2 regions of the Bradyrhizobium sp. URHA0013 genome follow, and region 1 is predicted to be linked to the other one. Evidence: predicted binding sites of a transcription regulator. Region 1 holds the regulator's gene; the other holds the start of a gene.
What was found. The regulator LexA, encoded in region 1, represses DNA repair genes until DNA is damaged. The targets are predictions, from matches to a motif close to TGTTCNNNNTGTGTTCNG.
Positions count from the first base shown of each region.

Region 1 (4,417 bases):
CGGGCGCGCGGCTTGACGGCCGTGCATGTGACTTCGCCGCGTGATGTGGGGAACGCATTGAAAGCATTGGGCATCTGACGACGATCTGCCGCCGCGAGACCCCCGGAGATGCGGCCCAACGCGACTAATTTTGAAGAAGTTTAGGAACCCGATCACTTTGTGCATTTTTATACAGAGTTCCCGGAACGGAATACCGTCTTCCGGACTCTAGAGTCCGTTGGGACTTCTACAGACGGATGCATCATCGTGTTGGGCAAAACCTACCTCACCAAGCAGGCCTCTCTTCTTCTTGAATTCGCCAGGACAACTTCAGATTCGGATCTTTCCGCCAAGCTTGTGAGCAAGGCCGCCGACCTGAAATCCCAGGCCGATCCGCTGCCCGACAAGGATCAGGGACCCAAGGCGCCCGACGTAACTCACGGGCAGCCAGGGAGCTGATCGATGCAGGCCGGGGCGCTCGTCGTTCTCGTCTTGCCATGACCATTGTCCTGCCGATCTGGCACGTTCTTCGGATCATGCCGCAACGCGCTTGATCCTGCCTTCCGGAACAATGCGGTGGGATGACTGCACCCGCTCGGCTGTTTTGCCTCTGCGCCCGCGCTCGGCTAGAAGACGTGCGGAACATTCGCCCGAACGTGCCGAGCAGGAGTTTTCGCCGTGGCCTTGATGCCGGTTTCCGACGCGCTTGCCGCGGTGCTGGCGGGTGCAGAGCCGCTGCCGGAGGAAATGATCTCCCTCGACCAGGCCTACCATCGCGTGCTCGCGCGTGACGTCGCGGCGCGGCGCACGCAGCCGCCGCAGGCGATGTCGGCGATGGACGGCTACGCGGTGCGAGCGGCCGATGCCGCGACGATCGATTCGGAGCTCACCATCATCGGCGAAGTCGCGGCGGGCCGACCGTTCGCGGGGATGGTCGGCGCCGGCGAGGCCGTGCGGATCTTCACGGGCGGCGTCGTTCCCGGTGGCGCGGACGCCGTCGTGATCCAGGAGGACACCGTCGCCGCCGGCAAGCGTGTCACGATCAAGGAAGCCGCGATCGCCGGTCGGCACATCCGCCCCGCCGGCGTCGATTTCCGCGAGGGCGACGTGCTCCTGCGCAAGGGAAGCCGTCTCACCGAGCGCGACCTCGCGCTCGCCGCCGGGATGAATCATCCGCACCTTGCCGTTTACGGGCGTCCGAAGGTCGCGATTCTCGCCACCGGCGACGAGTTGGTGATGCCGGGCAGCACGCCCGGCCACGGCCAGATCGTCTATTCCAACGGCTACGCCCTGCACGCGCTCGCCCGCAGCGAAGGCGCCGAGACCATCGACCTCGGTATTGCCGCCGACACGCTGGAGGCCACCACCGCCGGCATCCGCCGCGCCCGTGAGAGCGGCGCCGACATCCTGATCACGACCGGAGGCGCATCGGTCGGCGACCACGATCTGGTCCAGCAGGCACTGCGGGACGAAGGCATCGCGATGGCGTTCTGGAAGATCGCGATGCGGCCAGGCAAGCCGATGATGCACGGGCGGCTCGGCGCAATGGGCGTGATCGGTCTGCCGGGCAATCCCGTGTCGTCCTACGTGTGCGCTTTCCTGTTCATGGTGCCGCTGATTCGTGCCCTGTCGGGCCGTTCAGTGCTTCACCATCGCCGTGAGCGCGCCGTGCTCGGCCGCGATGTCAGCGCCAACGACCAGCGCGAGGACTATCTGCGCGCGCATCTGGAGGAGCGTGACGATGGCACACGCGTCGTTCTTCCCGTCAATCATCAGGACTCTTCGCTGCTTGCGAATCTCGCTGCAGCACAGGTACTTCTCGTGCGCGCACCGTTCGCGCCGAAGGCCGAAGCCGGCACGGCTTGCGAAGTGTTGCGGCTCCCTGTCTGAGCGCCCCGGCAATGCGCGTTCCGCCAACTTTGCTCTGTTCACGGTAAATTAAGCAGTTGCGGAACATGTATCGAACATATAGTGTCCGTTCATGATTTGTTTCGAGCATGTAGCGGCATATTGCCGAATTCAGCGTCTCGGAATCGGACGACATCAACCGGGGGACTTTGGTCGAGATGTTAACGCGCAAACAATACGAGCTTCTGCGGTTCATCAGTGAACGTCTGAAGGAAAGCGGCGTACCGCCCTCCTTCGACGAGATGAAGGATGCGCTCGACCTGCGCTCGAAGTCGGGCATCCATCGCCTGATCACGGCGCTCGAGGAGCGTGGCTTCATCCGACGCCTGCCCAACCGCGCTCGTGCGATTGAAGTCATCAAGCTGCCGGAGCTCCAGGCAGCCGCCGGCAGCCGCCGCGGCTTCACGCCGAGCGTCATCGAGGGCAATCTCGGCAAGGTGCGTGCGAGCTCCAGCCTGCCCGCGGACGACGGCGAACGTCCCGTCGCGGTGCCGGTGATGGGCCGCATCGCGGCCGGCACGCCGATCGAGGCGTTGCAGACCCGCAGCCATACTATCAGCGTACCGCCTGACATGCTCGGCTCGGGCGAGCATTACGCGCTCGAAGTGCGCGGTGATTCCATGGTCGAGGCCGGCATCCTTGACGGCGACATGGCGCTGATTCAGCGCAACGAGAGCGCCGATACCGGCGACATCGTGGTGGCGCTGATCGACGACGAGGAAGCGACGCTGAAGCGCTTCCGCCGTCGCGGCGCCTCGATCGCGCTCGAGCCCGCCAACGCGGCCTATGAGGTCCGCATCCTGCCGCCCAACCGGGTGAAGATTCAGGGCAAGCTGATCGGGCTTTACCGGAAGTACTGATACCGGGAGTACTTGATACCGGGAGTGCTTGGCGCCGCGCGCGCTTCCGATCGGCATCGCCGGTCAGGGATTGGAGCGGATCATCGTCCGCTCCGGCTGGGTAGTCTTTCTGGTTCTGCACAGACTATCTGGCCCGTCCTTCGGCGCTGGCTCCTCGCGACGCCCACGAAGCGGAACTGGTTCGCGGCGCAAGTGTTCGAGGAAACAGCGGCCAGCGATCAAGCTCGACCGTTGCAGTCAAGCCGGCGATATTCGCGCACGCGCCTCCCGAATGCATCGCAACTCGCTTTGTTCCTATTGAATTCGGGAAAGATAATGTGATCGCGGCTCGCGGAAACCAGCCGCAGATTTGCCCACAACCAAGCAGAGCGTTCATGCTTCAACTCTGATAGAGGCCTGCGCCTCGATTAAGAGACGCGGGTTGCTATCCCAGCATGAGGAGCACCCGATGTGTGACTACAGCCTGCATGCCGTCGCGTCGCGCCCCGCCGAAGTCGGCGAGACGATCGTCACGACAAGCTTCCGCGGCACCTCGACGCGCGGCTTCGCCTCGGCAGCCGATCCGTCTGTTGCCGTCTGCCTGCTGCCGGGAACGGAGCTCGCCTTCGCCGACGACGTTCGCTACGACAATCGCTGGATCTGGACGCGCACCATCAATTCCCGCGTGGGCAAGTTCGGCAAGATCGATCCGCACGTTCCCGACCGCCATCACGACGCGATCGAATTCCCCGACGGCAAATATGTGCTGGTGACGCAGCTCGTCGAAGGCCAGCGCGCGACCGTGCTGCAACTGCCTGTGACCCAGCCGGTGACGGAGCGCGAGCACAAGGCGCAGGTCATCGTCGACAGGCAGCCGACCGTCACGCGCCTGCCGATCGGCTGACGCAGCCGGCTACGAGGTCGGAGGTCAAGATTGAATCGCCATCGCCGGCCGTGGCCGGCGAGATGGCGCGGTTTGCGCCCAGTGAATCCGAGCAGATGCACCAATCCACTGCATTGCTCCGCACCGTCAGATCAATCGTCGGCCTGCAAGTCGGTCTCCGCCGGCGTTGCGTCCTTGATGCGGGGCGCGATCGCCTTGGGCGCAAGGCTGCCGTCGAAATCACCCTCGCCTGCGCCGGCTGGCAACCAGGGGCGGCTCGCGCCTCTCGCCCTCACCGCCTGAACCGCAAAGCCGTCACCACGCTGCATTAGCGCCAGCGCGCTCTGGCTGGCGAGCCGCTGCCGATCGACCACCATCGCCGCGCAATCGGGCGGCGCGGGACGTGCCGTCACCACCAGCGCGGCCCGACTGCAATCGTCCGCGAGAGCGTCGACGCGCAGTGCCAGCGCGACCAACCTCCCGTCGGCCAGTGGCGTCACGCAGCCCGATTCGTCACAGGACACGCCATCGGCCAGCGAGGCTCTGCCGGCATCGCGCGGATCGGCGTCGGCAGCGAGCCATTCCTTGAGCAAAAAGCTGTCCTTGCTCGTTCTGATCAGGTGCAGATATCCGTCCCTGCCCCGCACCGCGACGCTGGCGCCATCCCCGGCAATCAGGATGTCGGGCTGCCGCGCCGACAGTCCCCAGAGGATCGCTGCCAGCAGGACCAGGGCGCCGGACCAGCGTAGCGGCGTGCGCAACAAGCCTAGCACAATGATTCCCAGGCTCGCCGCGATCAGCGGCGTGA
Region 1 is NZ_JADK01000007.1:303,724-308,140, forward strand. It holds gene N551_RS0111625 (HAD family phosphatase) at 1-78, shown strand, start outside; gene N551_RS0111630 (hypothetical protein) at 247-438, shown strand; gene glp (gephyrin-like molybdotransferase Glp) at 658-1,869, shown strand; gene lexA (transcriptional repressor LexA) at 2,046-2,747, shown strand; gene N551_RS0111645 (hypothetical protein) at 3,196-3,630, shown strand; gene N551_RS0111650 (ComEC/Rec2 family competence protein) at 3,762-4,417, opposite strand, start outside.

Region 2 (4,417 bases), on a different contig from region 1:
ACGTTCATGACCAGGCGATATGTGACCATGCGATCTTTCGGTGGTGCGATCCTCCAACGATAGCGGACGTCTCGAACCATGCAGCGCGATGCTGGTAGAACGCTCCGGCTATTGTATGGTCGGACGTTTCTTACGAGGGGCTGATGAAGATTGCCATTGTTGTCGCCGGCGTGATCGTTGTTGCCGCGGCCGTTCTCGTGGCGGTCCAGCCGAGCTTTCTGAAGCCTGCGTCACTGGCACTCGTGCAAAAGTCCGACATCCTCGGCTTTTCGCCCGGCATGACATTCGACGAGACCAACAAGCTCATCACGCAACGTCGCTACCGCTGCCGTCAGCTTCGCGATTCCTACGTCCTCGAATGCGCAGTCGACGGCGCCAAGGTCACGATCTTTGCCGACGACGTCGACCCCAAGAATCCGGACCCCAAACATCCCATCTGGCGCGTCAACGCGGAGTTGAGCAATCCGGGCCCCCAAGACGCTGCCGTCAAATCGATATCCGACCAGTTCAACGCCCAGCCAACCGGGGATGCCCGGGAAGGATGGATATGGACCGTCGGTCGTGGGCTGAAGCTGAGCTACGACGGCGCCGCCTTGAAGCTGGTGGACGAGGCAGAGGAAATCAGGCGGGGCAAGCAGGAAGCAAAGCGCTAGGGAGTGCTCCTGTGGTCGTGCCTTGGAGGAAGGGCACAGCAATCAATCCGCCTCAGATGCATGCCTCACCCTAAAGCATCCGACACCCATTCTATCGCATCCGCGCAACTGTTCCTTAATGGGTTTCTCGCCTAAATTGCACTATTCTGGAATGAACGTGGCGAGGCTTGGTGCGAATCTTCGCGGGTGTACAGGCGATGCGCGGCGTCGCTGCGCTGTCGGTGGTCTGCGGACACGCAATCAGTGCGCGACCCGACATGGTCGGGCCGGAGCTTGCCGAGGGTGCGCTGACGATACTTGCGAGCGGCGTCGACATCTTCTTCGTGATCTCCGGCTTCATCATCGCGACCACGGCGACGGCACAACACAACCCGCTGGATTTCGCTTTCAGACGGGCCCTCCGAATTTTTCCGCTCTATTGGCTGGTGTTGCTGGCGGCGTTTGTCAGCTCCTCCTGGATCGCGCTGGCGCCGGGCGGCCGACCCGCTCTCGATCTCGGAACCATCTTCGCATGGACCTATCCGAACTGGTACCTTGGCCCAGCCTGGTCGCTGGCTTTCGAACTGCACTTCTACGTCGCCGTCGCCATCGTCCTGGCGATCAAGCCGGACCGGCTGTTCGAGATCTTGTTCGCTGGATTCGCCCTGGTCATTCTTGCTCTCGTCTTCGGCCTGGAGGCCGGGATCTACTTTCATCCGCTGGTGCTGGAATTCGGTGCCGGCGTTGTCATCGCCTATCTCCAGAGAAGCGGACGATTGCGCTTTTCGCGCCACTTCCCCGCCGTTTCCGCGGGCCTGTTCGCGGCCGGGTGGTACTGGATTTTCGTGCGCGGCGCGGCCGACCCGCAATTCGCGCGCGTCCTGACCTATGGCCTCGGCGCGGGATTGCTGATCCATACCGTGGTCGCTGTCGAGATCGAAGGACGCTCCTTCTCACCGGTGCTGCAATGGCTCGGCAAGATCTCGTACGCGTTGTATATCGTCCATTATCTGGTGGTGAAATGGATCGCCAGCTTCGACGGACTGTGGCTTCTGTCGACCGTCGGGACAATCATCGCGGGCATCCTGCTCTCCATCGGTCTCGCCGCCGCCTTGCACGTCGCCGTTGAGGCACCGATCCTCGATTGGGGGCGCAAGCTAAGTCTGATGCGCAGACGCCGATCGCTGCCGGCCGTTCCGTGATCATCTCCCGACGCTGATCCGGGCAAAGTGCGCCCCTGGCTGCGTCAGGGGCCGGCCACGAACAAATAAGGAACAAAAAGCATCAGTCGGCATTGAGCCTGAAAAGGAGAGATCGCCGTGACTGACAACAAGATGGCTGGCAACACCGCAGGCAACACCCAAAAGGATCCGAAGGATTGGGTCTCCGGGGACGACCCGATGACCGGCGCCCAGGAATCCTACCTCAAGACCCTCGCCGAGCAGGCCCACAAGCCCCTCCCCAAGGAGGATCTGACCAAGGCAGAGGCGTCAGAGCTGATCGACACGATGCGGCAGAAGGCCGGGCTCGAGAAGTAAACGGCGCTGCATTTCGAAACCCGAAAGATGGGCGGCGGCTGACAGGGAGGCCGCCCATCGCCGCCTCTCACGAAGCGCCAATTCACCCCCATCATCGCCGGCGAGCGCGGTCCTCTGCGGCAGGTTCGCGGCCAGACAGCTAATCGCTTTCGACGACCCTCACAGCCAGCTCAGCGACCGCACGCCGGCCGGCCGCGACGAGGCCGTCGATCTCGCGTGTCTCGTGCTTGGCGCAGTGGATGATCCGTTCGGCGACATACCGGCGCGCGGTGTAGGCTTCCATCACCTCAGGCATCATCTCGCTGACGCGCTCCAGCGCCCTGTCCATGTGCGACAGCGTTCGTTCGTTGAACTCCTCCAGAAGCAACATCACCTGTCCTCAATCTCATAATGAATACGGCTAGTCGTGTTGGCGGGCGGACGCCGATCGAGGCATGCACGCTCCGTCCCGCGAGACGGGAGAGCCTGACTCCACCGATGATCTGAAGTGCCGCCAATACTGGAGAATTGCAGGCGTTCGGCCAACGCGGCATTCACAAACGTTAAGCGTGATGCGTTTCGTTGGCACCTGCGGCGTCAGTGCACTGTCCCGTAAGGTAGCCGTCGGTGCTCGCGAACAGCACCGCGATCACGCAGTTAACTGCGTGTCACGTAATGCGTAATTCCCGACGCATAGGCCAAGATCTGACCCACGGTCATTGCCAGATCACTTCGGCAGACCGCGAATTGCCAGCTTGACGACTGTAAGGACAACGAAGGCGGGCGCGCCGTAAACGATGGCATTCACGGCCCAAGTGATGGCGACGCCCAGGAAAACGGAACTGCCAACCGCTCCCCAGAAAAAGGTAGGCTGCGGATATGCCCGGCATCTCCCATGCCATCACAGCGATGGAGTAGTCGGTGAGCTGCTCCATGACGAGCAGCACCGTCGAGACGAGCGCCCCGATTGCCAGTGCGACGATGAGAACGGATTTCATTGTGTTCAAAGGCCCAACAGCCCCATCAAGATCGGAATCATAAAATAAGCTGCCAAGCCGAGGAGGCCTCCTACGGCAAGCTTCACCCAACGCCGTTGGATTTTCGGCTCGAGCCATGTCGCCAGTTTGACCCAGAGCGCATACGCCCATCCAGCAACAATCGATCGGATCAGCGCAAACAGAAGCTCACCTAGGATATTGGCCATGGCCGTTAGTCGCGTCATTGCCGCGAGGAGTTCATCTGCGAGCGGCTACACAAGCCTGTCCACCCGTGAGTGAAGTGGCCAGTTCTGCGGTTTGCGTCACCGTTCTGACGGCCCGGTTCGCGCTGTGGGGCACTTCGCGTGAAGGGGCTCGTGGTCTAGCGCTTGAGCACTGCCATCGCAATTCATGCCCTTAGTTCGCACGCTCGGCGCGGCGTCGTGACTGCTGACATCAGGGTGGCAGCAGCGGTGTGCGACGAGCCCCGCGATGCCGCTCAAATCTGCGGTCAACCAAAGGACATGCCATGAAGTTCGCCTCCACTCGCCTGATCGCCACCGACATCAAAAGCATGGTTTCGTTCTACGAAATGATCACCGGAGTTTCCGCCGAATGGCTCGCGCCGGTGTTCGCCAAGATCGTGACGCCGGGCGCCAACCTGGCAATCGGCGCAGCCGAGACGGTCGCGCTCTGGAAAGAAAACAGTGCCGAGCCCGGCGCCAATCGGACCGCCGTGATCGAGTTTCAGGTTGAGGACATCGATGCGGATTATGAGCGCCTGAAAGACAAGGTCACACTGGTGCACGAGCTGAAAACGATGCCATGGGGCAACAGGACGTTCCAGTTTCGTGACCCCGAAGGCACCGCAGTATCGCTCTTCACGCCGCCGGCCGAGCAGGCCGGAAAGCGCCTCGCGACGCAATAGGCTGCGGCAGCAGACCGCCCCGCACACACTGCCAATGGCGCGTGTGCGCCACTGGATTTGCGGTGAAAGTGCATTGAAATTTCGCCGGCTGATTTACTTCATCAGCCGGCTTCGCCCTCATGGACATGTGCACCCGCCCCCCTGCCCCTCCTCGGATTTTCCTGCTATCTCCTACTCCCTTCGGCTCGGCCGAACCAAAAACCCTCCATCCACCCAGGGAGCAACAACCATGCGATACCTCCACACCATGCTGCGCGTGCGCAATCTCGATGTCGCGCTGAAGTTTTACCAGGATGCGCTGGGGCTGAAGGAGGTGCGGCGGATCGAGAACGACAAGGGGCGTTTCACGTTGGTGTTCCTGTG
Region 2 is NZ_KI912426.1:1,779,723-1,784,139, reverse strand. It holds gene N551_RS0129115 (hypothetical protein) at 144-653, shown strand; gene N551_RS0129110 (acyltransferase) at 824-1,834, shown strand; gene N551_RS0129105 (DUF3072 domain-containing protein) at 1,967-2,170, shown strand; gene N551_RS0129100 (hypothetical protein) at 2,310-2,540, opposite strand; gene N551_RS37505 (hypothetical protein) at 2,866-3,147, opposite strand; gene N551_RS0129095 (hypothetical protein) at 3,153-3,353, opposite strand; gene N551_RS0129090 (VOC family protein) at 3,656-4,054, shown strand; gene N551_RS0129085 (VOC family protein) at 4,284-4,417, shown strand, end outside.
Region 2: the regulator LexA is predicted to act here: its motif matches at 1,892-1,909, upstream of N551_RS0129105 (DUF3072 domain-containing protein).